DNA from 2 places in the Bradyrhizobium sp. WSM2793 genome. Region 2 is predicted to be linked to the other one. Evidence: riboswitches for the same ligand, from Rfam matches in the RefSeq annotation. Region 2 holds a riboswitch; the other holds the start of a gene.

Region 1 (14,442 bases), on a different contig from region 2:
TTGCTATCATACCGAAATCCGGCGCTGGAACCAAACGCCGGAGTCGGCTTTGGCGACATCGTCCCGCCAGAATTCGAAGGGAATGACACCCGGACGTGATCCGGCGGCTTTGCGAGATGACGACCGGACCGGTACACTCCTCAACGTCGCGATTTGCGGAAGGGTTTCTAGGCCCCGATGACCATTGCCGACCATGTGACGGGATCGACGATCGCGGGAACCGCCAAGCCTGCAGACGCCAAGCCTGTAGACAGTAAGCCTGTAGATTGCACGCCTGGGGACAGCAAGCCCGCGGGGGCGAAGCCGCGCGCGACCGCGCCGGCCATCACGCTGCCTGCCATCGGCGAGCGCGAGCTCCGGCTCGACCTGTTTCGCGGGCTGGCGCTGTGGCTGATCTTCATCGACCATCTGCCGCCGAGCCTGCTGACCTGGTTCACGATCCGCAATTACGGCTTCAGCGACGCCACCGAGATCTTCATCTTCATCTCCGGCTACACCGCCGCCTTCGTCTACGGAAGGGCGATGCTGGAGAGTGGCGTCGTCATCGCCACCGCGCGCATCCTGCGCCGGGTCTGGCAGATCTACGTCGCCCACGTCTTCCTGTTCACGATCTTCCTCGCCGAAATCTCCTATGTCGCGACCAGGTTCGAGAACCCGCTCTACACCGAAGAGATGGGCATCATGGATTTCCTCAAGCAGCCCGACGTCACCATCGTGCAGGCGCTGTTGCTGCGTTTCCGCCCCGTCAATATGGACGTGCTGCCGCTCTACATCGTGCTGATGCTGGCGCTGCCGCTGATCCTGTGGTCGATGAAATGGCGTCCCGACGTCACGCTCGGCCTCTCGGTCGCGCTCTACGCGGTCACCTGGGAATACGATCTTTACCTGTCGGCCTATCCTAACGGCTTCTGGGCCTTCAATCCCTTCGCCTGGCAATTGCTGTTCGTCTTCGGTGCATGGTGCGCGCTCGGAGGTGCGCGACGGATGTCGCGTATCCTGGCTTCGCCCGTGACAATGTGGATCGCGATCGCATACCTCGCCGCGGCGTTCTACGTGACGCTGACCTGGTACGTGCCGCAGCTCTCCCAATTCATGCCGAAGCGGGTCGAGAAGTGGATGTATCCGATCGACAAGACCGATCTCGACGTGCTGCGCTTCACGCATTTCCTGGCGCTGGCCGCGCTCACCGTACGCTTCCTACCCCGGGATTGGCCGGGCTTGAAATCGCGCTGGCTACGACCATTGATTCTATGTGGCCAGCATTCTCTCGAGATCTTCTGCCTCGGCGTCTTCCTGGCCTTCGCCGGGCATTTCATTCTCGCCGAAGTCTCCGGCGGCGCAGCCATGCATGCGCTGATTAGTCTCTCCGGGGTCCTGATCATGTGGGGCGTGGCCTGGGTGATTTCGTGGTACAAGCGCGTGGCTGACAAGAGCGGTGCGAAAACCAAAAACGCCGTCGGCAACGCCGATCTGGCGGGAGGGGGCTGATGAAGGCGAAGGTTCTCCTGAGCCTGGTCCTGCTATGCGGTAGCCTCGCCGCGCCTGTGGCGCGCGCGGGCGATGCTGCGTCTGGCGCTGCCACCGCGCCCGCGGCGTGCGAATTGCCGTCTTATCTGCTTACCAGCGAAAGCCAGCTTCCCAAGGTCGCCGAGGCCGTCAAGGCCGGCAAGCCGCTCGAAATCCTGGTCGTCGGCAGCCGTTCGACCACGATTCCATCCTCGGAGGGCAGCTCCTATCCGGCGCGTATGGAAGCGATTCTGAAGGAAAAGCTGCCGCCGTCGGAAGCGGTGCACGTCTCCGTAGAAATACAGAGCAAGCGAACGGCGGAGGAGGCCGCCTCGACCTTCGTTAAGTTGATGGAAGCAAAAACGCCTACTTTGGTCGTCTGGCAGACCGGGACCGTGGATGCCATCCGATCCATCGATCCCGACGAATTTCGCAGCGCCGTCACCGAGGGGGTTGTTGCGTTGCAAAAGGCAGGGGCCGACGTCGTCTTGATGAATTTGCAGTACAGCCCGCGTACCGAAACGATGATCTCGGCCCAACCGTTTCTCGATAATATGCGCGTCGTGGCGCAGGAGCATGATATTCCGCTGTTCGATCGTTTCACGATCATGCGGCAGTGGAATGATCAGGGTCAGTTCGACCTGTTCAGCCCGTCCCGCGGGCCCGAATTGGCGAAGCAGGTTCATGATTGCCTTGGCCGGGCGTTGGCACAGTTCGTGATCGACGCAGCCCATCTGGAGCCGGCCCAGCAGCAAAATTGAGGTCTAGTGTTAATGAGTTCTCTCCGCCCTTTTTGCCTGACGGCATGGCTGGCCGCGCCTGCAGCAGCAGTGCTGTTGTTGCTGGCGCCGGCCCCGCGGTCCCATGCGCAGACCCAAGCCGCGCAGGCGACACAAGCACCGGCGCAGTCGGCTGATCCCGCTCCCGCTTCGCCGTCCCAGACCACCGTTGCCGTGACCTCGCCCGAGCAGCGCGGCATCACCGCGCGCGCCATCGACAAGGTGAAGCAGGTCGCCAAATCCGCCGGCGACGTCTTCAACCGCGTGCCCTGCCTGCCGCCGAAGGGCGGCTCGAAGGCGATGGGCTCGCTGCCGCATGTCGCGGGCAAGCTCGTCGCCGGCCAGCCCGTCCTCATCGTCGCGTTCGGCTCGTCGTCGACCGCAGGATTCGGCGCGAGCTCGCCGGAGTTCAACTATCCGAACCGTCTCGCCGCCCAGCTGCGCCGACACTATCCGACCGCCGACATCACCGTCGTCAATGCCGGCGTCGGCGGCGAGGATGCGCCCGAGATGATGAAGCGCCTCCAGACCCAGGTGATCGACGTGCATCCGGATCTCGTGATCTGGCAGGTCGGCACCAACGCGGTGCTGCGCAATCTCGATCCCGGCGACACCGCCAAACTGGTCGAGGACGGCATCAGCCGCATCCAGGCCGCCGGCGGCGCCGACATCGTGCTGGTCGATCCGCAATATTCGCCGGCCGTCAACCAGCGCGGCGAAAGCGCCGGCAAGATGGTGAAGCTGCTCGGCAAGGTCGCCGAGCTTCGTCACGTCGGCATCTTCCCGCGCTTCGAGGTGATGCGCGACTGGCACGAGAACCAGTCGATTCCGGTCGAGAGCTTCGTCATCGCCGACGGTCTGCACATGAACGATTGGGGCTATGCCTGCTTCGCCCAGCTGCTCGGCGACGACATCATCCGCTCGGTGGGGCAGATCAAGCTGGGCGTGAACGTGCCCGCGGACGTAAGAACGTATCGGCCGATGTAGGCGCGCTGCCGTAGGGTGGGCAAAGGCGCAAAGCGCCGTGCCCACCATCGCTCAGTGATACGAAGGAAGAAGACGTGGGCACGCTTCGCTTTGCCCACCCTACGAGATCTCGCTTCGCCTCACGCCTTCTCCAGCGCCGCAGTCAGATCCTCGATCAGGTCGTCGGCATGCTCGAGCCCCGCCGAGAAGCGGATGAACCCTTCGCTGATGCCGAGCGCGGCGCGGTCCTCCGGCTTCAGACGCTGATGCGTCGTGGTCGCCGGATGCGTGACGAGGCTCTTGGCGTCGCCGAGATTGTTGGAGATCTTCGCCAGCTTCAATTCATTGAGCACGCGGAACGCCGCGGCCTTGCCGCCCTTCACCTCGAAGCCGACCAGCGTCGAGCCGCCGCGCATCTGCTTTTTCACCAGCGCTGCCTGCGGATGATCGGCGCGGCCCGGGAAAACCAGTCGCGAGATCTTCGGATGGCTCGCCAGCACGTCGGCGATGCGCGCGGCCGTTTCGGTCTGCGCGCGCACGCGCACGCCCAGCGTCTCCAGGCCCTTGAGCAGGACCCAGGCGTTGAACGGCGAGATCGACGGGCCGGTCTGGCGCATGAAATTGTGGATGTGCTCGGCGATGAAGGCTTCCGACGACAGGATGATGCCGCCGAGGCAGCGCCCCTGGCCGTCGATATGCTTGGTCGCGGAATAGACCACGACGTCGGCCCCGAGCGCGAGCGGGCTCTGCCAGATCGGGGTCGCGAACACGTTGTCGACGACGAGTCGCGCGCCGCCCTTGTGCGCGATCTCGGCAATCCCGGGAATGTCGAGCACGTCCAGCGTCGGGTTGGTCGGGCTCTCCAGGAAGAACGTCTTGGTGTTGGGCTTCACCGCGCGTTGCCATTCATCGAGATTGGCTCCGTCGACCAGCGTGCTCTCGATGCCGTAGCGCGGCAGCAGGTCCTGGACGACGTAGAGGCACGAGCCGAACAGGGCGCGCGAGGCCACGACGTGGTCGCCGGCCTTCAGTGGCGCCAGGATCGCCGTCGTCACCGCGGCCATGCCGGTCGCCGCCGAGCGCGCGGCTTCGGCACCCTCGAGCTCGATCATGCGGCGCTCGAACATCGCGATGGTGGGATTGGAGTAGCGCGAATAGATGAAGCCGGGATCCTCGCCCTTGAACCGCGCCTCGCATTCCTCGGCGCTGTTGTAGACGTAGCCCTGGGTCAGGAACAGCGCCTCCGACGTCTCGCCATATTGCGAGCGCAGGGTGCCGGAATGGACCAGGCGGGTTTCGGGACGGTAGTTGGTGGTCGACTTCGACATAGGTACCTCCGACATGACCGTCTCGTCGAAAACGGTCACAAAAAAACCGGCCTGGATATATCCACGGGCCGGGATCACAGAGGTCCCCGGCCTGTTTAGCGACTTATTTAACGTGGCTGCAAGCCGGCCGGCTCAAATCACCACGGGATAAGTGATGCTCATATTCCGCAATGCCCTTTCCGTCAAGGCGTCCATCGGATAGCCGTAAAAGACTTGTATTTCCGGCATGTCCGGATGCATCTGACCCCATGAGGACCCCCGGTTGACGTTCACGGTCGCGCCCGACGCCAATGGTATCCTGCCCGACCGCATGATCGCGGCGATGGCGGCGGCGGGGCTCATCCTGCCCGCCTATGACTTCGTCGAGAGCCAGATCCAGCCGGCGAGCCTCGATCTGCGTCTCGGCGACATCGCCTATCGCGTCCGCGCCAGCTTCCTGCCCGGTCCCGGCGCCACCGTCGCCGAGCGCATCGACGAATTGAAGCTGCACGAGTTCAGCCTCGCCGACGGCGCCGTGCTGGAGACCAACTGCGTCTACATCGTGCCGCTGCTGGAGAGCCTCGCGCTGCCGCCGGAGATCGTCGCGGCGGCGAACCCGAAGAGCTCGACCGGCCGGCTCGACGTCTTCACCCGCGTCATCGCCGATGGCACCCGCCGCTTCGACATGATCGGCGCCGGCTATCACGGCCCGCTCTATGCCGAGATCAGCCCGAAGACGTTTCCGGTGCTGGTCAGCGAGGGCTCGCGTCTGTCGCAGGTGCGCTTCCGCACCGGTGACGCCATCCTCAACGCGGACGAGCTCGATGGCTTGCATGCCGCCGAGCGCCTCGTCGACATCGACGATGCTGATCTCTCGGGCGGCGTCGCCGTCTCCGTCGATCTCTCCGGCGAGAAGGCAAACGGCTTCGTCGGCTACCGCGCCAAGCGTCACACCGGCGTCGTCGACGTTGATCGTCGCTCCGGATACGCGGTGGAAGATTTCTGGGAGCCGATCTCGGCCCGCCCCGACGGCAGCCTGATCCTCGATCCCGGCGAGTTCTACATCCTGGCGTCGAAGGAAGCCGTGCAGGTGCCGCCCGACTACGCCGCGGAGATGGTGCCGTTCGACCCGCTGGTCGGTGAATTCCGCGTGCATTATGCCGGATTCTTCGATCCCGGCTTCGGCTATGCCGGCGCGGGCGGGTTGGGATCGCGCGCCGTGCTGGAAGTGCGTTCGCGCGAAGTGCCGTTCATCCTCGAGCACGGCCAGATCGTCGGCCGCCTCGTCTACGAGAAGATGCTGGCCCGTCCCGACGCGATGTACGGCCAGCGCATCGGCTCCAACTATCAGGCCCAGGGCCTGAAGCTGAGCAAGCATTTTCGGGTGTAATTCCGTAGCCCGGATGGAGCGAAGCGCAATCCGGGACACCCTCGCTTGTGGCACGATCCCGGATTACGCTTCGCTCCATCCGGGCTACAGTCCACACGAGGTGGTGACATGACCGATCAATCCCAGCTCGACGCAAACATCCTCAACGACGTCGCGGATGCGCTGATCTATTCGGATCGCTCCGGCACGATCATGCGGTGGAACCGTGCAGCGGCGGCGCTGTTCGGCTTCTCCGCGACGGAAGCGCTCGGCCAGAATCTCGACCTGATCATTCCCGAGCATCTGCGCGCCGCGCACTGGAAGGGCTTTGAAGCTGCGCTGGCCAGCGGCAGCATGAAGCTTGCGGGCAGGCCGACACTGACCCGCGCGCTGCACAAGAGCGGGCGCAAGCTCTACATCGAGATGACGTTCGCACTGGTGCGGGATTCCGGCGGCACCGTCCTGGGATCGGTCGCGATGGCGCGCGATGTCACCGAACGGGTCGAGCGAGAGCGCGCGGCCAAGACGCCACCGCAGCAAACTTCGTGATGCGGAATTGGCGGGTGGCCGCGCAGGGCGCTCTGCACGGGCGTCATGTTGCCTGCCGGAAGGCGCGGTGACACACTCGATCGCAACAACGATCGGGAGCGAAACGAATGACCGCCGCAGCTGACGCAGCGCAGGAAGCCCAATGGAAGCGCTGGCGGGCGGTCGCCGACCTCTACCACGCCTATTTCACCGGCCTCATCCTCACCGTCGTCACGCGGCGCGGCACTGCGGATGCAGCGGAGTTCGTCTTCCGCGTATTCCGCCGCCAGCAGCAGGAGCGCTTCCTGCCGGGGCTTAGGAAGCTCGGGATCGATCATCTGCCGCCGGCGGTGGCGGCCGCGCAATATCACTATCTCTCCAACTGGATCGGCGGCGTGCACGTCGAATACATGTATGAGAGCGACGCCAAGGCCTGGATCCGCTATCCGCCGCCGCGCTGGATCTGGAAAGGCACGGCGATCTGCGGCGTGCCGGGCGAGGTCTCCCGCGCGATGCTGCGGGGATGGCACGCCAATAATGGCGTTGCGCTCGGCGATCTCAGGCTCGGCTTCGTCTGCACCAAGCAGAGCGTCGACGGCCAGGATGGGCTGGAAGGCTATTATTGCCAATACGATCATCCGCTAGAACTTGATCAGCGCCTGGTGTTCGCGCGCCACCTCGAAGCGCCGCTGTTCGATGCGAAGACTGCGCCGGCCTTGCCGGTTGCGAGCTGGCCGAAACCGCGCCTCGAAAAAGCCTATCGCAATTACGCGATGGAATATGTGCGCACGGCGGCGCCCGTGATGGTGCAGCTGTTTGGCCCGGAAGATGCCGGCTATCTGCTGCACCTCACCGGCAAGCTGATCGGCATGCAATATTTCGACGAAGTCGCCGCCGCGCTGGCGATGAGCCGCGGCGGGGCAAACGAATTCGCGTCGTTCCTGAACGGGCTGTTCGCGGCGCAGGATGACAGGGCCGAGACCTCGCAATCCGAAGGCACGTTCGAAATCCGCCAGCAGAGCTGGAAGCTGATGGACGACGTTGCCGACTATCACGGCGCCTGCGCCAAGGTCCTGGAGGGATTGTTCGAAGGCCTGGCTGCGGGATGCGGGCGGCACATCGGCGTCCACATGCGCACTGCTGCTGGCGGCCGTCCGCCGCTGGTCTGGACCGTGGAATAGGCGATGGCGCCGCCGCGCGCTTCGCCTCTCCCCGCGTGCGGGGAGAGGGAGAACAACAGCCGCAATTTCACGGGCTGAAATGCGCTGCCGCAGGGCACGCCTGCAGCTGGCGCAGGAGAAATCGCGGCGGGCCGTGCTAACAAGCCTCTCGCCGCGCCTTCTGCGCGAAGAAAATAATTGGCACAGCTACGCATTGCCGCGCCGCGAATGGCGCCCCGTGCCCCGGAGAGGACATGTCCGACATCGCCGAAATCCCGGTCGATGAGCAAGAGCGTCCGCTGCCGCCGCCCCCGCGGCCGGTGCGAAGCGCGCTTGTAGACGGGCCGATTCTGCGCACGCTGCTCTCCCTCGCTTGGCCCAACGTGATCGCGCTCTCGGCCGGCACCTGTACGGTAATCGCGGAGACCTCCTATATCGGCCGGCTCGGCGTCGAGGCATTGGCGGCGATGGCGCTGGTGTTTCCGACAATCATTCTGACCATGACGATGTCGGGCGGCGCCATGGGCGGTGCGGTCGCGTCCGCCATTGCACGCGCGCTCGGTGCCGGCGATCGCGAGCGTGCCGGCACGCTTGCCATGCATGCGATCCTGATCGGCATCAGCTTCGGTCTCGTCTTCATGCTGGGCATGCTGATCTTCGGGCCCAAAGTGCTCGAGATGCTCGGCGGCCGCGGCGATGTGCTGACTCATGCGGTCGCCTACACGCAGGTATTTTTCGGCGGCGCCGTGCTGCCCTGGCTGCTCAACACCATGGCCGGCGTGCTGCGTGGCACCGGCAACATGAAGCTGCCGTCGTTCCTGATCCTCAACTCGGCGGCCTGGCAGATCGTGCTCGGCGGCACGCTCGGCCTCGGGCTCGGGCCGGTGCCGCAGTTCGGCATGCGCGGCGTCGCGGCCGGCGCGCTGATCGCCTATTCCATGAATATCTGCATCATGGGCTGGTACCTGTTCTCCGGCCGCGCCCGGGTTACACCGAAGCTGCGCGGCCTGCGCATCCAGTGGGCGATGTTTTTCGACATCCTGAAGGTCGGCGCGATCGCCTGCTTCTCGCCGCTGCAATCGGTGCTGACGATCTCGATCTTCACCCACATGCTGGCAACATTCGGCACCACGATCCTCGCCGGCTACGGCATCGGCGCGCGGCTGGAATTTTTGCTGACCTCGATCGCGTTCTCGTTCGGTATCGCCTGCGTGCCGATGGTGGGCATGGCAATCGGCGCAGGCAACATCGCGCGTGCGCGGCGCGTCGCCTGGATCGCCAGTGCTGCCGCCTTCGTGGCCGTCGGCGCGCCGGCATGCGTCGTTGCGATGTTCCCCGATCTCTGGATCAACATCTTCACCGACGGCGCGGCCGTGCGCGCGGCGAGCCATCAATATCTCTCGACGGTCGGACCGTTCTACGCCTTTTTCGGCATTGCCACGACGATGTATTTCTCGTCGCAAGGCGCGGCCAAGGTGATCGGTCCGGTGCTGGCGCAGACGGCGCGACTGATCTACATCTCGGCGGCGGGCTGGTGGCTGTCGACCCACGAGGCGACCGCACAGAGCTTTTTCTGGCTGGCCGCAAGCTCGATGGTCGTGCTCGGCCTGCTCTCATTCTCCAGCGTGGTGCTGACGCGCTGGGGACCGCGCGCGAGCAAGGCTGCGATCAAGCCGGCTCTCTCGGGCGCTGCCGACTAGCGATGTTTGTGGCGGCGATGGCCGCCGCCGCCGACATTGGCGAGCCGCATCAATTGCGGGATCATCGCCATCATGTCGCCGCCTCCGGCGCCGCCGAGCATGCCCATGATGTCGCCGCCACCAACGCCGCCATAACCGGCCGGCATGGTGCCGCCAGCCATCGGGGTGTAGCCGCCGTAATTGGGTGCGCCGAAGCCGCCGCCGAGATTGCCGCCGCCGAGGCCACCGAGGCCGCCGCCGCCCATCATGCCACCAAGCCCTCCGCCGCCATTCTCCATCATGCGGCTCATCATTGGGCCCATGGTCTGCATCATCATGGCGAAGCGGCGCTTGCCCATCTTCGCCTTCATCATCTCCAGCATCGGGGCCATCTGGGTCATCATGTCCTCGCCGCCGGCACCTCCGCCGCCGAAGAACTGCGCCTTCGCCGGCGAGCTCGCGACGGAAAACAGCAGCAGCACGGCGGCCGCCTGGCAAATCACCTTGTCCGCACCTCGCATGACATGCTCCTCGCGTGCGTGGCGCCGCCGGGAGAGTGGAGCCAACAGGACGCACGCCGCGATGGTTACGGCTGGCGAGGGCGGAGCTCTGTGAGAAAACTCACAGAGCCGCGCGGACCGCCGCTAGGCTGCAGCGGGCGGAAACGCTTGATGTATCGCAACGACGGCGTCCTTGGTCTGGCCCTGGACGTAGGCTGCAAGCTCGTTCGGCAGCATGTCGATGATCCACACCAGGCGGCTTCTCCGCTCGCCGTCGGCGATCACCTGCACCGACGCGCTGTAGTGCCTCAGCCGCTCGTTGTTGATGGCATAGACGAGGCGCTGCCGCGCGTCGTCGCAATCGACCAGCACCTCGCGCGCCACCGAGCCGTTGGCGAAGGTGACGATACGCGCATCGCCGTCGAGCGTGCAGGCGGTGACGAAGCCGGGTGCCAGTCGTTCATGCAGCGCGCCGAAATCGCGCACCGCATCCCAGACATCGCGCGCCGGGGCATTGATGGAGATGTGGTTGTGGATGGAGGCCATGGAGTTTCCTCAAAAGCAGTTTTGTAGGGTGGGCAAAGGCGCGTAGCGCAGTGCCCACCATTTGGATTGACGGGGACAGTTGGTGGGCACGCTTCCGCCTTCGCTCTTCGAGCTACGTCGGACAAGTCGCTTTGCCCACCCTACGAGTGCTCGTGCGCGGCGGCTTCTACACACAGACCGCCTCGACATTGTTGCCATCAGGGTCGATCAGGAACGCCGCGTAATAGGTCGGGCTGTAATCCTTGCGCGGCCCGGCGCCGCCATTGTCGCGGCCGCCGCTCTTCAGGCCTTCGCTGTGGAACGCCTTGACCGCGTCATGATTCCCGGCGCGGAACGCAATGTGTGCGCCGTCAGCCTTACGGCCCTTGTTCAGGTGCAGCCACAGCGCCGGCTCGCCCTTCGGCCCGAAGCCGGCATAGCCGTCGCCGCTGGAGCACAGGACGTAACCGAGCGGCGCCAGCACCGCGGTATAGAAGCGCGTGGCGGCGTCGAGATCGGCAACGCGAAGTCCGATGTGGTCGTACATGATCGTCTCCATTTGCAAAGCGCGCCGAAAATGGCGCGCGCCGGAGACAACCCTAGTCGGGGTGAGGCGGGCGACTCTTGGAGAATCTTGCGCTCGGTAGCCGGCTAAAGCATGATCCGGAAAAGTGCGCAGCGGTTTTCCGAAAAGTCATGCTCAAACAACAACCTAAAGCGCGATGACGATTCATCCTCATCGCATCGCGCTTTAGCTCGCCGGCACCTCCGACTGCCACCGGATCACCCGTTTCAGGTGATAGACGTGAACCCACATGTTCGTTCCGATCACGCTGACCGTTGCGACGATCAGGGCCGTGAGCTTCTGCGGGTCATGAAGGGCGAGCACGAGCAGAAACGCGGAGAGGGCGGCCGTGACGCCGAAGCTGAACCAGAGCCCGATGAGGCGTGGTGCAAACCAGGCCGGCTGACCGTCGGTGCCCCATTGCATCGGAATCCTGCGCGAGGTGATCTGGCGGCCATAATAGACGGCACAGCCGGCGATGAAAGCGAGGCCGACGGCAAGCGCGATCAGTGTGGCCGCAATCACGTCACTCGGGGCACTGTTCATCTGCCGGGTCGCCGCACTCAAAGAGCGTTGATTCGCTCTTTGGTTGTAATATCGCGCGGCGTGCCGTAAGCCCAGTACGACGCGCCCGTCTGGTCAACAGACTATTACCCCGCCATTCCGCCGACCTGTCTCAGTTGAGGACGAGGCGTTCAGCGAAGATTCTGCGCTCCCCGCGCGAGGCCTGGCGGAACTTGGTCGGCGATACGCCGGCAGCGCGGTGGAAGGTGCGGACGAAGTTGGAGAGATCGCCGAAGCCGACGTCGTAGGCGACATCAGTGACCGCGATGTCGTCATCGGTGAGCAGCCGCGCGGCGTGCCGCAGCCGCGAGCGCAACAGATATTGATGCGGGGTGACGCCGAGCACGCTCGAGAACAGCCGCAGGAAATGGAACGGGCTGAGGCCCGCCTGCTTGGCGGCCTGTTCGAGATCGACCTCGGCATGCGAGTTGTCGTCGATCCACAGCGCGGCCTCGACCGCGCGGCGGCGGTCGCGGGCGGTGGGGGTGGCCGGCTTGCGCGCCCTGCCCGAAACGACGTCGATAAAACGGCCGGCCAGGATCTGGCCGACTTCGTCGAGGCCGATATCGCTGTTGCCATCTGCCGCCGTCTGGGCGAGCTCGCCCAGCACCATCAATTCGGGCAGCGGCGGCGTAGCACCGACCTGCCAGATCTCGCGCCTCCCGCCGAGGGCATCGACCATGTCCGCGCTGAGGAAGAACGACAGGCAGACATCGCCGCTGACATGCTCATGCGTGCAGGTGTATTCCTCGCCGGGCGCGCCGACCAGCATCGAGCCCGCCACCAGATCGAAGAAGCCGGCGCGGCAATGGCAGCCGAAGCTGCCCGAGCGGACATAGGCAATGGAATGCCCGGTGCGGCATTCGGCAAATGGCGTGTCGTCCGGTCCCGCGTCGCAGCGAAACTCGGAAACGATCATCGATTGTGACGTCAGCAGTGTGGTCGCGTCCATCCCGCCTATCTAGGCATGATCCGGACAAGTGTGTAGCGGTTGTCCGATAAGATCATGCCCAAAAAAGCTAGGGTGCGACCATGATCGCGCCCTAGCTAGGCGCGCGCGGCGGAGCAACGGGGAGCAGCACCTCGAACAGCGTCTTGCTGGCGACCGGTTGGGCGCCCTCGAACGCCAGCAGCCGCCGCTTGGAGATCACCCCGCCATACGGCGAGAGCCGATCGGTGTAATTGCCGGCCTCCAGTACCCGGTGGCAGGGCACGATCAGCATGTAGGGATTTTTGGCGATAGCCTGTGCCACCGAATGTGCCGCGCCTGAAGCCCCCAGCGCCTTGGCGACCTCGTGATAGGTCCGCGTCTCCCCGCGCGGAATGGAGCAGGCGAACTCATAGACGCGGCGGTTGAAGCCGGGCACCCCGCCGGCATCCAGGCTGACCTCGGAAAAATCGGGATCATTGCCCTGCAGCAGGCTCACGATGCCCTCGATCGCAAGCTCGGCATTGTTGGAAGGGCGCTGCTCGCGCGCCTCGGGATGGATCGCAAAAATGCGGCGGCGGGTGTCGATCTCCCGCGCCTCCGGCAACTGCACGGCCACCACGCCGGTGTCGCTCCAGATGATGCCGCAGCGTCCGATCGCCGTGTCGAATATCGCGTAGCCACGCCCCACCATGCACACGCCCCACTCAGTGCACGTCTCTCCCCAGACACGCGATCATAACACCGCCACAATCCGACGCACCCAAAATCTTGCCAAGACGTTAATAACCGGCCGGCTGGCTGCGCCAAACCGCTTGGCGGGAGGCGCCGTCTCGGCTAATCAGGACGGGCGCGCAAGCCGCGCATAAGCGGGCGTAGTTCAATGGTAGAACGGCAGCTTCCCAAGCTGCATACGAGGGTTCGATTCCCTTCGCCCGCTCCAAGCTTCCCCGATTGAAATGTCCCGTTCGACAACCTGACAATGCGCGCATTCGCGGTGCATGAGATTCCAATATCTTAGCTCCTCGCTCCCGGCGCTGACTGCTTACTCGCCCTAAGCTGCTCTCGCCCGGCGGCTTGTGGTCCTTGTGCCGGGCCATGTTCGGATGAAGGCCCAGACCGGAAAAAATGGACCAGCAGAAACTCGACCGTGCGATCGGTCGCCGCCTGAAGACGCTGAGGACGCAGGCCGGCATGACCTTGAACGAGCTCGCCGCGCGTTCCGGCGTCAGCCGCGCCATGATCGGGCGGGTGGAGCGGGCGCAGAGCAGCGCGACGGCTGCGCTGCTGGGACGACTCTGCGCTGCGCTCGACGTGTCGCTCAGCGATGTCGTCGCGCTCGCCGAGAAGCCGCCGGAGCGGCTGGTGCGGCTTGCCGACCAGCCGCACTGGCGTGACCCCGACAGCGGCTATCGCCGCCGGCACGCCTCGCCGACGGATGCGGCGAGCGGCATCGAGATCATCGTCGTCGATCTGCCGGCCGGCGGGCGGGTGCCCTACAGCCCCTGGGGCCGCAACGCCTTTACCCAGCAACTGCTGATGCTGGAGGGTGCGATCGCCGTGCACATCGACGCCAAGGCGGTGCGCCTGCGCGAAGGCGACTGCTTGGATTTCGACGTGATGCGCGCGGTGATCTTCGAGAACGAAACCAGGCAGGACGCGCGCTACGTCATCATCACGCGGCGCGGCGCCTCCTACGGGAAGATGTGAGATCAGGGCAGGCCCTATGGCTGCCGACAGGTCCGGTCAACGCTCTGGCCGGCTGCGGGAGCGGCTGGACCCGCTTGCCGACCCAGGCAAGGCGGTGGCGGCCGCGCGTCCAGGGTTCGAGCGAGACGCGGGTCGGGCTGGGGGCGTGTTTACCTCTGTGGTTACAACCGCAACTCGAGGCGCTGCGGCGACGATCCTCAAAATGAGTTGCGTACCTCAAAACACCTCTGCTAACCTTCAGCGATGGCCGAGACCCTCACCGCGACCGCGCTGACGCTGAAGGACATCGCCCGCGAGGCGGGCGTTAGCCTGGCGACGGTCGATCGCGTGCTGCACAACCGACCGGGGGTGCGGCC
Region 2 (14,442 bases):
CCGATCGTCGAGGTGCTGCATTTCGTCGGCGCCGGCGACCGCTACATCGCCAATCACTTCCTGCGTCATTTCCTGAGGCTGGGCCTCGAGGGCGGCGTGATCGGCGGCGGCGCCGCCATGCTGGTGTTCGGCTTCTCCGAGTCGATCGCCGGCTGGTTTTCCGGTACCCCCGTCGGCGACCAGTTCGCGGCGCTGCTCGGCACCTTCTCGCTGCGGCCGTCCGGCTACATCGTGCTCGCGGCCCAGGCCGTGCTGATCGGCGCCATCACCGCGGTGGCCTCACGCCAGACCCTGTTTGCGACGTTGAACGATGTTGATTGAGTTCTTTCTTCCGTTCTCCCGCAGGAGAGGGCGAAGAAACCGGACTCCACTTCGCCTCAAAACCTTTTAAAATCACCTCAGGGAAGGGATCATCGACATCATATGACCTCGCCGACCGACGATCGATCGCCGAACCTGCCGCGCGGCTGGCTGCGCGCGGCCGTGGTGTCGACGATTGCGCTGGCCTTCGTCGGTGCGGCGGCGGGCTTCATCGCGTTCCTGTCGCAATTGCGCGGCGCCGAGATCGCCCCAAGCCGCAAGGCAGACGGCATCGTGGTCCTGACCGGCGGCTCCTCGCGGGTGTCGGACGCGATGGAGCTGCTCGCCGCCGGCTACGGCAGGCGGCTCCTGATCTCCGGCGTGCACCCGACGTCGACGGCGAGCGACATCTCCCGGACCTTGCCGGAGAACCAGTCCTTCATGACCTGTTGTGTCGATCTCGACCGCACCGCGCTCTCGACCCGCGGCAATGCGGCGGAGGCGCGGCGCTGGGCCGACGGCCGCCGGTTCAAGTCGCTGATCGTGGTCACCTCGAACTATCACATGCCGCGCGCGCTGGTGGAATTCTCGCATGCGATGCCGCAGACGACGCTGATCCCGTTCGCGGTGGTCGGCGACAAATGGCGCGAGGAGCCGTGGTGGACATCGGCGTCCACCTTGCGGCTGCTGCTGTCGGAATATGTCAAGTACGTCGCGGCCGAGCTCAGGGTGCGGCTGGAGGATTTCGGGATTGACCTTTCGCCCGAGATGTCGGAGCAGCCTGCAGGTCAGCAGCCAAAGCGGCCTGCCACCGCACAGGCCAATTGATCGGCAAATTAATCGGATCGTCGATGTTCCTGATTTTCCTGCGCTCGCTCGTGTTCAACGTGCTGTTCTACGCCGTGCTGGTCTGCCTCGCGATCGTGGCGCTGCCGACCTTCGCATTGCCGCCGCGCGCCATGCTGACGGTCGCGCAATGGTGGGCCAAGGCGACGCTGGTCCTGATGCGCGTGGTCTGCAACATCAAGGTCGAATTCCGCGGTGTCGAGAACATCCCGCAGGGGCCGCTTGTGATCGTGGCAAAGCACCAGTCGTTCTGGGAGACCTTCGTGCTGCCCGGCTTCTTCAATCGTCCGATCTTCATCCTCAAGCGTCAGCTCATGCAGATCCCGGTGTTCGGCCAGTTCCTGGTCAAGACCGGGATGATCGCGATCGACCGCAAGGCCGGCGTGAAGGCGCTCTTGGACATGACGCGGCGGGCGCGCGAGGCGGTGCGCTCGGGCCGGCAGCTCGTCATCTTTCCGGAAGGCACGCGCCGCGCGCCGGGCGCGCCGCCCGACTACAAGACCGGCTTTGCGCAGATCTATTCGTCCTGCGGCGTGCCGTGTCTGCCGATCGCGCTCAATTCCGGCCTGTTCTGGCCCCGCCGCACCTTCATGCGCTATCCCGGCACGCTCGTGGTGGAATTCCTCGATCCGTTGCCGTCAGGCCTGCCGAAGGACGAGTTTCTCTCCCGTGTGCAGACGGCGATCGAAGAGGCAACCGGCCGCCTCGTCGAGGCCGGCCGCAAGGAGCAGGAGCAACTGATTGGCGCCTCGCCGAGTTACGCCCCGTCGGAGAGCTAAAAGCGCGATGAGACTAGGATGAATCGTCATCGCGCTTTAGTTTATTGTTTGAGCATGATCTTTTCGGAAAACCGCTGCGCACTTTTCCGGATCATGCTCTAGCGGCTCTCTCGATCGTCGCGAGCCGGCGGGTGCAGGGAATGCGCCTCCCCATGCAGCATGGTTGCGAGCTGATGCAATTGCGTATCGCGAAAACCTTCGGCCTCGATCGCCTTCACCGTCGCGGTGACATAGTCGCGATTGGCGCCGGACTGGCCGTGGCCCTGGACGACATGGCGGTGCTGCTCGGCGAGCGAGAGGCGGCCGGCATATTGCACATGGCCGCGGTCGACGACATAGGCGAGCGCGGAGACGCGCTGGCGCGCATCGTTCTCCAGCCACACCGAGCGCATCACCTCGCGATAGACCGAGGTGACCTGCTCGCGCGCCCGCAAATACGCGACCACGTCGGTGCGGTTCTTTTCAGCGACGCGAAAGGCGATGCCGCGGCAGGCGCCGCCGCGGTCGAGTCCGAGCACCAGGCCCGGCTTCTCCGGTGTGCCGCGATGGACGAAGGAATAGACGCAGAGCGCCCGGTGCTCGCCGACCAGCCGTGCCGGGACGCGCTCCTCGAAGTCGAAGCCCGGCCGCCACATCAGCGAGCCGTAGCCGAACACCCAGAGGTCGCCCGTGGCTGTGGTGACGGAGGGGAGGGTGATTTCGGACATTTCGGGCACGGCTACCAGAACCGCGCCCTCAAGCGAAGCGAATTCTCCGCCTTTCGTCGGGGGCGGGCCTCGCTTACATTTGCCAAAATCTGGGGCCAAAGGGTCGCCGCATGTCCAATATGACCGTTGCCGCAGGCCGCCGTTCCCGTTGGGGCCTTTTCATTGCCCCCGTCCTCGTCCTGATCCTCGCCGTCGCCTGGAGCTGCTTCTGGTTCTACGCGGCCTCGCAGGCCGAAGTGGCCGCCGACGCGTGGCGGGCGCAGGAGGCCAAGTCCGGCCGCATCTATGATTGCGCCAAGCGCTCGATCGCCGGCTTCCCGTTCCGCTTCGAGGTCCAGTGCTCCGGCGCCAGCGTCGCCTTGGTCTCGCAGAATGCCAGCAAGACGCCGTTCACGGCCAAGCTCGACAACATCCTGGTCGTTGCCCAGGTGTACGATCCCAAGCTCGTCATCGCCGAATTCTCAGCGCCCGCGACGCTGACCGACGGCGTCACGCAGAACACCTTCGTGGTGAACTGGAGCAAGGGCCGCAGCAGCGTGGTCGGCCTGCCGGCCGTGCCGGACCGCGCCTCCATCGTGTTCGACGATCCCAACATCAATCGTCTCGACGGCAGCATGCAGGTGCCGCTCGCGCGCGCCAAGCAGGTCGAGCTGCACGGACGCCTCGCGGACGGCTCGCCGGCCGATCATCCCGTGATCGAGACCGTGCTCCATGTCGCGCAGGGCAGCATCCAGGGCGTTCATCCCCTGCTTGCCGAGCCGTTCGAGGCGGACACGCGCGCCAAGATCACGGGCCTGTCAGACCTGACGCCAAAGCCCTGGCCGCAGCGCTTCCGCGAGATCCAGGCCGCCGGCGGCCACATCGAGATCGTGCAGTCGCGGATTCAGCAGGGCGAGATGATCGCAGTTGCGGCCGGCACGCTCGCCCTCTCGGCCAACGGCCGGCTCGACGGCGAATTGCAGATGACGGTGACGGGGCTCGAGCGCCTGATCCCCGCGCTGGGCATCGAGAAGATGCTGGAGGAGGGTGTGCCGCAGGCCACGCTCGACCGCGTTGCGCCCGGGGTGAAGTCGCAGGACCTCAACAATCTGTTCGGCGCGCTCGATCGCGCCGTTCCCGGCCTCGGCAAGGTGATCAAGCAGAACGCCAATGCCGGCGTTGCCGCCGGCATCAACTCGATCGGCACCGAGAGCATGCTGGAAGGCAAGAAGGCGAGAAGCTTCCCGCTGAAATTCGTCGACGGCGCCGTGCTGCTCGGCCCGGTCAAGGTCGGCCAGATCCCGCCGCTGTATTAGGTGGCGTAGCTGCCGTAGCCCGGATGGAGCGAAGCGCAATCCGGGACGGTGCCAGCCGCGATCAAGAATCCCGGATTACGCTTGCGCTCCATCCGGGCTACGAACTCACGGCTTCTTCAGCGCCCCGTGCTGGCGGCCGAAATCCGCGGCCGCCGAATCCTGGCCGATCTCGACGATGCCGCGGCGGATGGCGCGGGTGCGGGTGAAATGGTCGAACAGCGCCTCGCCGTCGCCGCGGCGGATCGCGCGGGTGAGCTTTGCGAGATCCTCGGTGAAGGTGCCGAGCATTTCCAGCACCGCCTCCTTGTTGGCGAGGAAGACGTCGCGCCACATCGTCGGATCGGACGCCGCGATGCGGGTGAAATCGCGGAAACCGCCGGCGGAGAACTTGATCACCTCGGACTCCGTCACCTGCGCCAGCTCGTCGGCGGTGCCGACGATGGTGTAGGCGATCAGATGCGGCAGATGGCTGGTGATCGCGAGCACGAGATCGTGATGATCCGGCGTCATGACCTCGACCTTGGCGCCCATCGCCGCCCAGAACGCGCGCAGACGATCGGTCGCGGCCGCATCGACGCCTTCCGGCGGGGTGAGGATGCACCAGCGATTGATGAAGAGCTCGGCGAAACCCGAATCCGGCCCCGAATGCTCGGTGCCCGCGACGGGATGCGCCGGCACGAAATGAACGGTCTTCGGCAGATGCGGCGCCATGTCCCTGACGATGGCGCCCTTGACCGAGCCGACGTCAGAGATGATTGCGCCGGGCTTCAGATGCGCGGCGATCTCCCGCGCGACTTCGCCGCAGGCGCCGACGGGAATGCAGAGGATGACGAGATCGGCATCCTTCACCGCGTCCGCATTGGTCGCCACGACCTGGTCGACGATGCCGAGTTCGAGCACCCGCGCGCGGGTCTTCTCCGAGCGCGCGGTGGTGACGATCTCGTCCGCCAGGCCCTGGAGCTTCGCAGCGCGCGCGATCGAGCCGCCGATCAGGCCGAAGCCGATCAGCGCGACGCGCTGGAAGTGCGCTTGCTCGCTCATTTGCCGGCCATGAAGTCGCGCAGGCCGTCGACGACGAGGCGGTTGGCCTCCTCGGTGCCGATGGTCATGCGCAGCGAATGCGGCAGGCCGTAATTCTTCAAGCCGCGCAGCACGAGGCCGCGCTTGGTCAGGAAAGCGTCGGCGTCGTCAGCGGTCTTGCCCTTGTCGGTCGGGAAGTGGATCAGCACGAAATTGGCGACGCTCGGCGTCACCTTCAGTCCGAGCTTGCCGATCTCCTCGGTCAGCCAGTTGCGCCAGGTCTCGGTGAACTGCTTCGACATCGCCTGGTGCGCGGTGTCCTCGATCGCGGCGACCGCGGCATACATTGCCGGCGTCGACACGTTGAACGGGCCGCGGATGCGGTTGACCGCGTCGATGATGTGCTCGGGGCCGAACATCCAGCCGATGCGCAGCGCGGCGAGGCCGTGGATCTTGGAGAAGGTGTGCGTCACCACCGTATTCTCGGTGGTGGCGACCAGCTCGATCCCCATCTCGTAATCGTTGCGCGAGACGTAGTCGCAATAGGCGGCATCGAGCACCAGCAGCACGTGCGACGGCAGGCCGGCGCGCAGGCGCTTGACCTCGTCGAACGGCACATAGGTGCCGGTCGGATTGTTGGGATTGGCGAGCCAGACCAGCTTGGTCTTCGGCGTCACTGCCTTGAGGATGGCGTCGACGTCGCAGGTCAGGTTGGTCTCCTGCGCGATGACGTTCTTGGCACCGACCGCCATGGTCGCGATCGGATAGACCAGGAAGCCGTGCGTGGTGGAGATCGCCTCGTCGCCGTGGCTGAGATAGGTGTGCGCTAGCAGATTGAGGATCTCGTCCGAGCCGGCGCCGCAGATGATGCGGTTGGGGTCGAGACCGAAGGAGCGGCCGATCGCCTCGCGCAACACGCGCGAGGTTCCTTCCGGATAGTCTTCCAAATGATCCGCCACGTGCTTGAAGGCTTCGATCGCCTTGGGCGAGGGCCCAAACGGCGTCTCGTTGGCCGACAGCTTGAACACCTTGCGGCCCGGCTCCGCGACCGGGCTCTTGCCGGGCGTGTAGGGCGCAATATCGAGAATGCCGGGATTCGGCACGGGGCGGGACATCTTGAACTCCGAAAATGGCGGGGCGCGGCGCGTGGTTTACGATTTCGCCCCGGTCGGGGGCACCGTATAGCGCGTTGCGTGGCTGCCGACGAGGGCCGTGGAGCGCACCGAGGCCCCCGCCTCGATCAGGGCAGCCCTGATTTTGTCGATGCTGGTCGCATTCGTGACCGAGACCAGCAGCGCTGCGCCGTCGAAGGCGGTGTCGGGTACCGCCACGATCTCGGCGAGCGGCGACAGGGCCCGCGCGACCTCGGCGTTCCAGCCGGAGACGCGGACGCTGAAGGTCTCGACCTCCGTCACCAGGGCGCTGTCGGCGACCCGCGAGATCGCGAACACCGGCAGCGCCGCCGGATGGTCGGCGCGCTCGACGAAGGGCATCCGCGCGATGATCTTCGGCGCGCCTTCCGTTTCGAGCAAGAGCCACCATGGCGTGCGGCTCGACGTCGCCGAGACCAGCGCCAGATCGCCCTTGGATTTCGCCACCGCCTCGACCGCGGCCTGTGCGCTGAAATGCGCGATGTAAGGCACGGTGAAGCCAAAATGGAAGCGCGCGGAATCGCGCATCGCCGGCTCGCTCGCCGAGATGTCGGCATGCACCGAGAACGGCGCCTGCACGTAAGTGAACGTGGAGATGATGACGCGCCAGATGCTCTCGACCGTGTCGAGCGGCAGGATGCCGCGATGACGCTGCACGAGGTCACGCATCATGGCGGCCTCGCGCGCTGGGCGGAACGCCGAGCCGACCTCCTGGGTCTGCTTCACCTGGATCAGGCGGTCGATGATGTCGCCGCGCTGCATCAGCAAGCGATGCATGCCCTCGTCGATCGCGTCGATCTCCTTGCGCAGTTCCTGGAGCGATGGTGGCGCGGGCGGACGTTGGGACATGTCTGGCTGTCGATGGTTTCGATGGGGGATGTTCTGATTAGGCAGTCGGGACGGCGAAAGCAAAGAGAAATCACGTCCTTTTCGGACGACGCGAGAGAGACGAATTGGGCCGATCCCGGCCGCGACTTGACGAAAACCACCCAAGACGGTAGTTTTTGCCCGTTCCGTGGTCATTTGAGCCGGCCGGCTTGCAGCCACGTTAAAAAACTCGCTAAACAGGCCGGGGACGCTTCCGATCCCGGCCGAACCTATCGTTCAGGCCGGGTTTTTCATGGCCTGATGCAAGTGGCGATCAGCGTTTGATCGCAAACGAGGTCGATGGTCAGATGGGTGGCGTCAAGTCGATACCGAGTCCTGCGATCAGCGCCGACGAGCGGTCGCACGAGGTGGATCATCCAAGCTCGCAGATCGCGCATTTCGGCGCCGAGCAGCCGCTGCGGCTCGATTGCGGCGTCGATCTCACCCCGTTCCAGATCGCCTACCAGACCTATGGCGAGCTCAACGCCGATCGCTCCAACGCGGTGCTGATCTGCCATGCGCTGACCGGCGATCAGCATGTCGCCAATGTGCATCCCGTCACCGGTAAGCCCGGCTGGTGGGAGACGCTGGTCGGCCCTGGACGTCCGATTGATCCCAAGCACTACTTCATCATCTGCTCCAACGTGATCGGCGGCTGCATGGGCTCGACCGGGCCGGCCTCGATCAATCCTGCCACCGGCAAGGTCTGGGGCCTGGATTTCCCGGTCATCACCATCCCCGATATGGTGCGTGCGCAGGCGATGCTGGTCGACCGGCTCGGCGTCGACACGCTGTTTGCGGTGGTCGGCGGCTCGATGGGCGGCATGCAGGTGCTGCAATGGACCGCCGCCTATCCAGGCCGCGTGTTCTCCGCGCTGGCGATTGCCTGCGCGACTCGGCACTCGGCGCAGAACATCGCCTTCCACGAGCTCGGCCGCCAGGCCGTGATGGCCGATCCCGACTGGCACGGCGGCGGCTATGCCGATCACGGCATCCATCCGCATCGCGGGCTCGCGGTGGCGCGGATGGCGGCGCACATCACCTATCTCTCGGATGCGGCGCTGCATCGAAAATTCGGCCGGCGCATGCAGGACCGCGAGCTGCCGACCTTCTCGTTCGACGCCGACTTCCAGGTCGAGAGCTATCTGCGCTACCAGGGCTCGTCCTTCGTCGAGCGCTTCGATGCCAACTCGTACCTCTATCTGACGCGCGCGATGGACTATTTCGACATCGCCGCCGACCAAGGCGGCGTGCTCGCCAAGGCGTTCGTCGACATCAAGACCCGCTTCTGCGTGGTCTCCTTCACCAGCGACTGGCTGTTTCCGACCTCGGAATCGCGCGCGCTGGTGCACGCGCTGAATGCATCGAGCGCGCGGGTGTCGTTCGCCGAGATCGAGACCGATCGCGGCCATGACGCCTTCCTGCTCGACGTTCCCGAATTCTTCGACATCTCCCGCGCCTTCCTGCAATCCGCCGGCAAGGCGCGCGGGCTCACCGGCAAGAAGGACGGCTAGCGATGTCTGTACAGGAAGCGCTGCCGCTGAACGGCGTGACGACCACCTCGTCCGGTCAATATCGCGCCGATCATCTGCTGGTCGCCGAGATGGTGAAGCCCGGCTCGAAGGTGCTCGACGTCGGCTGCGGCGAGGGCGATCTGCTCCAGCTGCTGGAGACGCGCGGCATCGACGGCCGCGGCATCGAGCTGTCGCGCGAGGGCGTCAATCGCTGCGTCGCCAAGGGCCTTGCAGTGGTGCAGGGCGACGCCGACACCGATCTCGTCAATTATCCGGATGACGCCTTCGACTATGTGATCCTGTCGCAGACGCTGCAGGCGACGCGGCAGCCGCGCGTGGTGCTGGAGAATCTGCTGCGCATCGGCCGCCGCGCCATCGTCTCGTTCCCGAATTTCGGTTTCTGGAAGATGCGGCTGCAGCTCCTGGTCGGCGGCCACATGCCGCGCACCGAGAATTTGCCGGCGACATGGTATGACACCGCCAACATCCATTTCTGCACCATCAAGGATTTCGTGCAGCTCTGCGACGAGATCAACGTCAAGATGGAGCGCTCGGTCGCGCTCGATCTCTACGGCCGCCCGGTGCCGCTGAATCTGCCCTGGTGGGTGTGGAACATGTTCGGCGAGCAGGCGGTGTTCTTGCTCAGCCGCGGCGGCGGGAAGTAGTTTTTCTCGCCTGCTGCGGCCTGACCCGTCATCCTGAGGCGCGAGTGGCGCGATGCGAAGCATCGCGCCGGGAGCCTCGAAGGATGAGCGGCCGAGTGTTTCGGCGTGCTCATCTCTCGCTGTGGCGAGTGCGTGGCCGTCGCCCTTCGAGGGCCGCTGAAGAAGCGGCCACCTCAGGGTGACGGAGTTGAGAGCGCGGGGCGTTTCATAGTGCAGACCTAACCGAACCCCGTAGCCAGGATGAAGCGCAGCGCAATCCGGGGCAAGTCGCGCCGCGTTGACAATCCCGGATTACGCTTTCGCTCCATCCGGGCTACGCGACGGAGTATTTGCTGCGCCTGTGCCTAATGCGCCAGCGACCTGGGATCGCGCTCCGGCCATCGTCCGGCTTCGACCAGCGTGATGAAGCGCTCCACGCTCGCGTTGAACAGCGCGGGCTCTTCGAGATTGAGCACGTGGCCCGACTTCGGAAACATCGCCAGCCCCGCCGCAGGCAGATGCTTCTTCAGGAACAGGCTCGGTCCGACGCATAGATCGTCCTCGTCGCCGCAGATGATCAGCGCCGGCGTCGATGCGCGCTTGATCGCATCCGTCATCGTGTAAATCGAGGGGCGGCGGCCCTGGAAGCCGCGCATCGTGCGTGCCGACCCCTTGGCGTCGTGGCGCGCCAGCGCGGCGTAGAAATCGGCGTGGCCGCGGGGATCCTTCACCAGGAAGGGAATCCGGCTCGGCGCCTCGCGCGTGACTTTCGCGACCTCGGCGGAGCCCAGCGTCTCGAACTGCTCGGCATTGGCGCGGCACTGCTTGCGCCAGGCCTCCAGGTTCTCGATATCCGAGCCGGAGCCGACGCCGGCCAGCGTCATCGACAACGCGCGCTGCGGCGCGTTGAGCCCGATCTGGAGCGAGGAGTAGGCGCCCATCGACAGGCCGACCAGATGCGCGCGCTCAATCCTGAGATGATCGAGCACCGCGAGCGCATCGCTATAGAAATGCGTGTAGCTGTAAACCTCGCCCTCCGGCACGTCCGACGGCGTGTAGCCGCGCGCCGAATAGGTGATGCAGCGGTGGCCGCGCGAGAAGTAACGCATCTGCGGCTCCCAATTGGTGTAGTCGGCCGCGAACTCGTGCAGAAAAATGATCGGCGTTCCCTGACCCGCTTCCTCAAAATAGATGCGGACGTCGTCCCTGGTCGTGGCGTGGGGCATTAACCGTTCCCCTCTCTTCAAGCCGCCTTTGCAGGATTGCAGTTAATGCTGTTGTCCGCAATGCGGCGGCCTCGATCAGTGTCGGCGCAAAATCATCACAGCTATTCGCAGGCAGCCCGCGTCTTTTTCTCGCCACATCGGGCGGCTTAACGGCCAGACCGATGTCGGCCGTTGCACGGGCCGATCGGGAAGTGGGGTGTCAACGAAGGATGAAGAATGTTTGAGTTGTTTGCGTCTCGCCTGTCGCGTTGTGTAGTCGCGCTGGCGATCTTCTTCGCGGCGGTTGCCGCGTTCGTTTCTCCGGCCTCAGCGCGGCCGCATCATCGTCATAGCGCAGAGCGGCACGCACACGTGCACCACGCCAGACATCATCATTACCGCCACCATGCACGCAGCTCGCGCTTCGAGCGCAGCGCGGCGCAGTTGCGGGCGAGCGGATTCGCCGACACCCAGGCGAGCTATGATCCGAACGCCAACAGCGGCGGCATGGCCAACAACACCATGGCTGCAAGCGGCGGCTTCGGCGGCGGATCGAGCCTGGTGTCCGAGGCGCGCCGCTATGTCGGCGGCAATCCGACCGGGCGCGGCAGCCTGTGGTGCGCGCGCTTCATGAACATGGTGCTGGAGCATACCGGCCATAAGGGCTCAGGCTCCGACATGGCGAGCTCGTTCGCCCGCTACGGCACCCGCGTCTCCGGTCCGCAGGTCGGCGCCATCGCAGTGATGTCGCGCGGTCGCCGCGGCGGTCATGTCGGCATCATCACCGGCATCGATGCACAGGGCAATCCGATCATGATCTCCGGCAACAACGGCAACCGCGTCCGCGAGGCGCCGGTCTCGCGCGGCCGGATCTACGCATATGTGATGCCGAACTAACGACGGAGCCGTAGGGTGGGCAAAGGCGCACTTGCGCCGTGCCCACCATCTCTCTCCGTCGCAGAAATTGCGTGGGCACGCTTCTGCCGTCGCTCTTCGAGCTATGGCGGACAAGTCGCTTTGCCCACCCTACGGTACCGGTGCCGGCTCACACCAGCTCCGGCTCTGCCAACGCGATCGCATCGCCGACGCCGATCTCGCCACCTTCGATCACCTCGGCATAGATGCCGCAGTCCATGTGGCCGAGATTGCGCGAGAGCGTCGGCGGTATCTCGAGATCGCGCTTGGCCGTCACCGGGTCGACATTGGTGGCCGGGCAGCGGACGATGCGCTTGACCACTTTCAGGCGCGCCGCGCCGATCGCCAGCGTCTGGCCGACGAGATCGAGCTCCGACCAGGCCGGCCAGCCCTTCACGTAGAGATTGGCGCGGAAGCGCAGCGGATGCACGGCGGTCCCGCCCAGCATGGTCTCGATGGCGCGGACGCTGCCGAGATTGATGATGGAGACCACCTTCCGGGCGACGTCGGAGAAGCTGTGATCGCGGCCGGACAGCAGCTTCGGCGGGCCCTTCAGCTCCGGCTGGAAATTTTCCGCGAAGTAGCGCTCGATGGCGGCGCGCCCGACCGCGGTTTCCAGATCGCCGCTGGCGACGATCTGGCCGTCCTTGCGGATGGTCAAGACATGGGTGGCATCGTCGAAGCGGCTGTCGAGCCCGGCAAGCCGCTCATTTCGTGCGAGCATCAGAAACTGGATTTTCGGCTTCCACTCGGGCGCCTCGGGATCGAAGCCGCTCGGGCCATTCTCGATGGCGTAGCGGCGGTCGGCGGGCAGGGTCTGGCCGGTCCGCAAGGGGACGCGGCGCAGGGCCTCCGGCGTCAGGCCCTTGATCGGGTAGCGGTAAAGGCCGGTGATTTCGGCAGTCTGGCTGGCTGTCATGACGCTACTTAAGGGATTCGACCTGGCCCCGCCAAGCCGGCGGATCGGCGCACGAAATTGTGAACGCGCCTCTTTCGCATCCGCAACCTGCTTCCCACATCTGGCTCAGGCCGGCGGCAACGCCGACAGAAGACGACCGTTACCGGTTGAGAAACGTCAATGCGGTAATCGGAAACCCAATGAAGATGCCGTTTGGGGTGCCTTAGAGGGCCCTGAGGGCAGGCCGAGGGACAGAAAAGATGAATATCGACAAATACACCGAACGCTCCAGGGGCTTCGTCCAGTCAGCGCAGTCGCTCGCGATGCGCGAGGGGCACCAGCAGTTCTCCACCCTGCACGTGCTCAAGGTCCTGCTGGACGACAATGAGGGGCTGGCTTCCGGTCTGATCGACCGCGCCGGCGGCAATTCCCGCGCAATCCTGAAGGCGACCGAGGATGCCCTCGGCAAGGTGCCGAAGGTCAGCGGTGGCGGCGCCGGCCAGATCTATCTGGCGCCCGAGCTCGCCCGCACTTTTGATGCCGCCGAAAAGGCCGGCGAGAAGGCTGGCGACAGCTTCGTCACCGTCGAGCGGCTGCTGCTCGGCCTGACGCTGGAAAAAACCAGCGAGGCCGGCACCATCCTCGCCAAGGGCGGCGTCACCCCGCAAAACCTCAATGCGGCGATCGAGGCGCTGCGCAAGGGCCGCACGGCCGACAGCGCGACCGCCGAGAACGCCTATGACGCGCTGAAGAAATATGCCCGCGACCTGACCCAGGCCGCGCGCGACGGCAAGCTCGATCCGGTGATCGGCCGCGACGAGGAAATCCGCCGTACGATCCAGGTGCTGTCGCGCCGGACCAAGAACAATCCCGTCCTGATCGGCGAGCCCGGCGTCGGCAAAACCGCCATCGCGGAAGGGTTGGCGCTGCGCATCGTCAACGGCGACGTGCCGGAGAGCCTGAAGGACAAGAAGCTGCTCTCGCTCGACCTCGGCGCGCTGATCGCGGGCGCAAAATACCGCGGTGAGTTCGAGGAGCGGTTGAAGGCCGTGCTCCAGGAGGTGACCGCGAGCGAGGGCACCTACGTTCTCTTCATCGACGAGATGCACACCCTGATCGGCGCCGGCAAAGGCGACGGCGCGATGGACGCCTCCAACCTGCTCAAGCCGGCGCTCGCCCGCGGCGAGCTGCACTGCATCGGCGCGACCACGCTCGACGAGTACCAGAAGCACGTCGAGAAGGACGCCGCGCTGGCGCGGCGCTTCCAGCCGATCTTCGTCAGCGAGCCTTCGGTCGAGGACACCATCTCGATCCTGCGCGGCCTGAAGGACAAGTACGAGCAGCATCATGGCGTGCGGATCACGGATTCCGCGCTTGTTGCCGCGACGACGCTGTCCAACCGCTACATCACCGACCGCTTCCTGCCCGACAAGGCGATCGACCTGATGGACGAGGCGGCTGCGCGGCTGAAGATGCAGGTCGATTCCAAGCCGGAAGAGCTGGATTCGCTTGACCGCGAGATCATCCGGCTCAAGATCGAGCAGGAAGCTCTCAAGAAGGAAAGCGATCCCGGCTCCAAGTCCCGTCTCGAGGCGCTCCAGAAAGAGCTCGCCGAGCTCGAGGAGAAGTCCGCGGCGCTGACGGCACGCTGGAGCGCGGAGAAGAACAAGCTCTCCAACGCCCAGAAGCTGAAGTCGGAGCTTGACGCGCTGCGCGTCGATCTCGCCGACGCCCAGCGTCGCGGCGAATTCCAGAAGGCCGGCGAGCTGGCCTATGGCCGGATCCCGCAGCTCGAGAAGCAGCTTGCGGATATCGAGGCCCGTGAAGGCTCCGGCGAGATGATGGAGGAGGCGGTCACCGCCAATCACATCGCGCAGGTGGTCTCGCGCTGGACCGGCGTGCCCGTCGACAAGATGCTGGAGGGCGAGAAGGAAAAGCTCCTGAAGATGGAGGAGCAGCTCGGCACCCGCGTCGTCGGCCAGGCCGAGGCCGTGCGCGCGGTTGCAACCGCCGTGCGTCGCTCGCGCGCGGGCTTGCAGGACCCGAACCGCCCCACGGGCTCGTTCATGTTCTTAGGGCCCACCGGCGTCGGCAAGACCGAGCTGACCAAGGCGCTCGCGGAGTATCTGTTCAACGACGAGACCGCGATGGTCCGCCTCGACATGTCCGAATACATGGAGAAGCACTCGGTCTCGCGGCTGATCGGTGCGCCTCCGGGCTATGTCGGTTATGACGAAGGCGGCGCGCTCACCGAGGCCGTGCGGCGCCGGCCCTACCAGGTGGTGCTGTTCGACGAGATCG

What was found. Region 2 has a riboswitch for S-adenosylmethionine ahead of A3AS_RS0103645 (homoserine O-acetyltransferase). Riboswitches for the same ligand answer to the same signal wherever they lie in the genome.
Region 1: it holds a riboswitch for S-adenosylmethionine, as region 2 does, so the genes downstream of both, A3AS_RS0128035 (O-succinylhomoserine sulfhydrylase) here and A3AS_RS0103645 (homoserine O-acetyltransferase) in region 2, are expected to answer to the same signal.

What each region holds. Positions count from the first base shown of each region.
Region 1 covers NZ_KB902797.1:72,621-87,062, reverse strand. Annotated here, with positions in the region: gene A3AS_RS0128050 (OpgC domain-containing protein) at 178-1,488, shown strand; gene A3AS_RS0128045 (lipolytic enzyme) at 1,488-2,267, shown strand; gene A3AS_RS0128040 (SGNH/GDSL hydrolase family protein) at 2,280-3,272, shown strand; gene A3AS_RS0128035 (O-succinylhomoserine sulfhydrylase) at 3,392-4,579, opposite strand; SAM riboswitch at 4,654-4,733, opposite strand; gene A3AS_RS0128030 (2'-deoxycytidine 5'-triphosphate deaminase) at 4,842-5,948, shown strand; gene A3AS_RS0128025 (PAS domain S-box protein) at 6,057-6,476, shown strand; gene A3AS_RS0128020 (hypothetical protein) at 6,584-7,636, shown strand; gene A3AS_RS0128015 (MATE family efflux transporter) at 7,870-9,315, shown strand; gene A3AS_RS0128010 (hypothetical protein) at 9,312-9,815, opposite strand; gene A3AS_RS0128005 (SRPBCC family protein) at 9,939-10,340, opposite strand; gene A3AS_RS0128000 (VOC family protein) at 10,507-10,866, opposite strand; gene A3AS_RS43885 (hypothetical protein) at 11,071-11,430, opposite strand; gene A3AS_RS0127990 (helix-turn-helix transcriptional regulator) at 11,561-12,400, opposite strand; gene A3AS_RS0127985 (methylated-DNA--[protein]-cysteine S-methyltransferase) at 12,492-13,070, opposite strand; tRNA gene A3AS_RS0127980 (tRNA-Gly) at 13,246-13,319, shown strand; gene A3AS_RS0127975 (helix-turn-helix domain-containing protein) at 13,505-14,086, shown strand; gene A3AS_RS0127970 (LacI family DNA-binding transcriptional regulator) at 14,330-14,442, shown strand, end outside.
Region 2 covers NZ_KB902769.1:103,633-118,074, reverse strand. Annotated here, with positions in the region: gene A3AS_RS0103690 (ABC transporter permease) at 1-321, shown strand, start outside; gene A3AS_RS0103685 (YdcF family protein) at 424-1,128, shown strand; gene A3AS_RS0103680 (1-acyl-sn-glycerol-3-phosphate acyltransferase) at 1,152-1,925, shown strand; gene A3AS_RS0103675 (gamma-glutamylcyclotransferase) at 2,024-2,632, opposite strand; gene A3AS_RS0103670 (DUF2125 domain-containing protein) at 2,743-3,927, shown strand; gene A3AS_RS0103660 (prephenate/arogenate dehydrogenase family protein) at 4,033-4,968, opposite strand; gene hisC (histidinol-phosphate transaminase) at 4,965-6,062, opposite strand; gene A3AS_RS0103650 (chorismate mutase) at 6,099-6,947, opposite strand; SAM riboswitch at 7,104-7,183, shown strand; gene A3AS_RS0103645 (homoserine O-acetyltransferase) at 7,274-8,479, shown strand; gene metW (methionine biosynthesis protein MetW) at 8,482-9,144, shown strand; gene A3AS_RS0103635 (alpha/beta fold hydrolase) at 9,489-10,349, opposite strand; gene A3AS_RS0103630 (TIGR02594 family protein) at 10,566-11,225, shown strand; gene A3AS_RS0103625 (MOSC domain-containing protein) at 11,374-12,162, opposite strand; gene clpB (ATP-dependent chaperone ClpB) at 12,402-14,442, shown strand, end outside.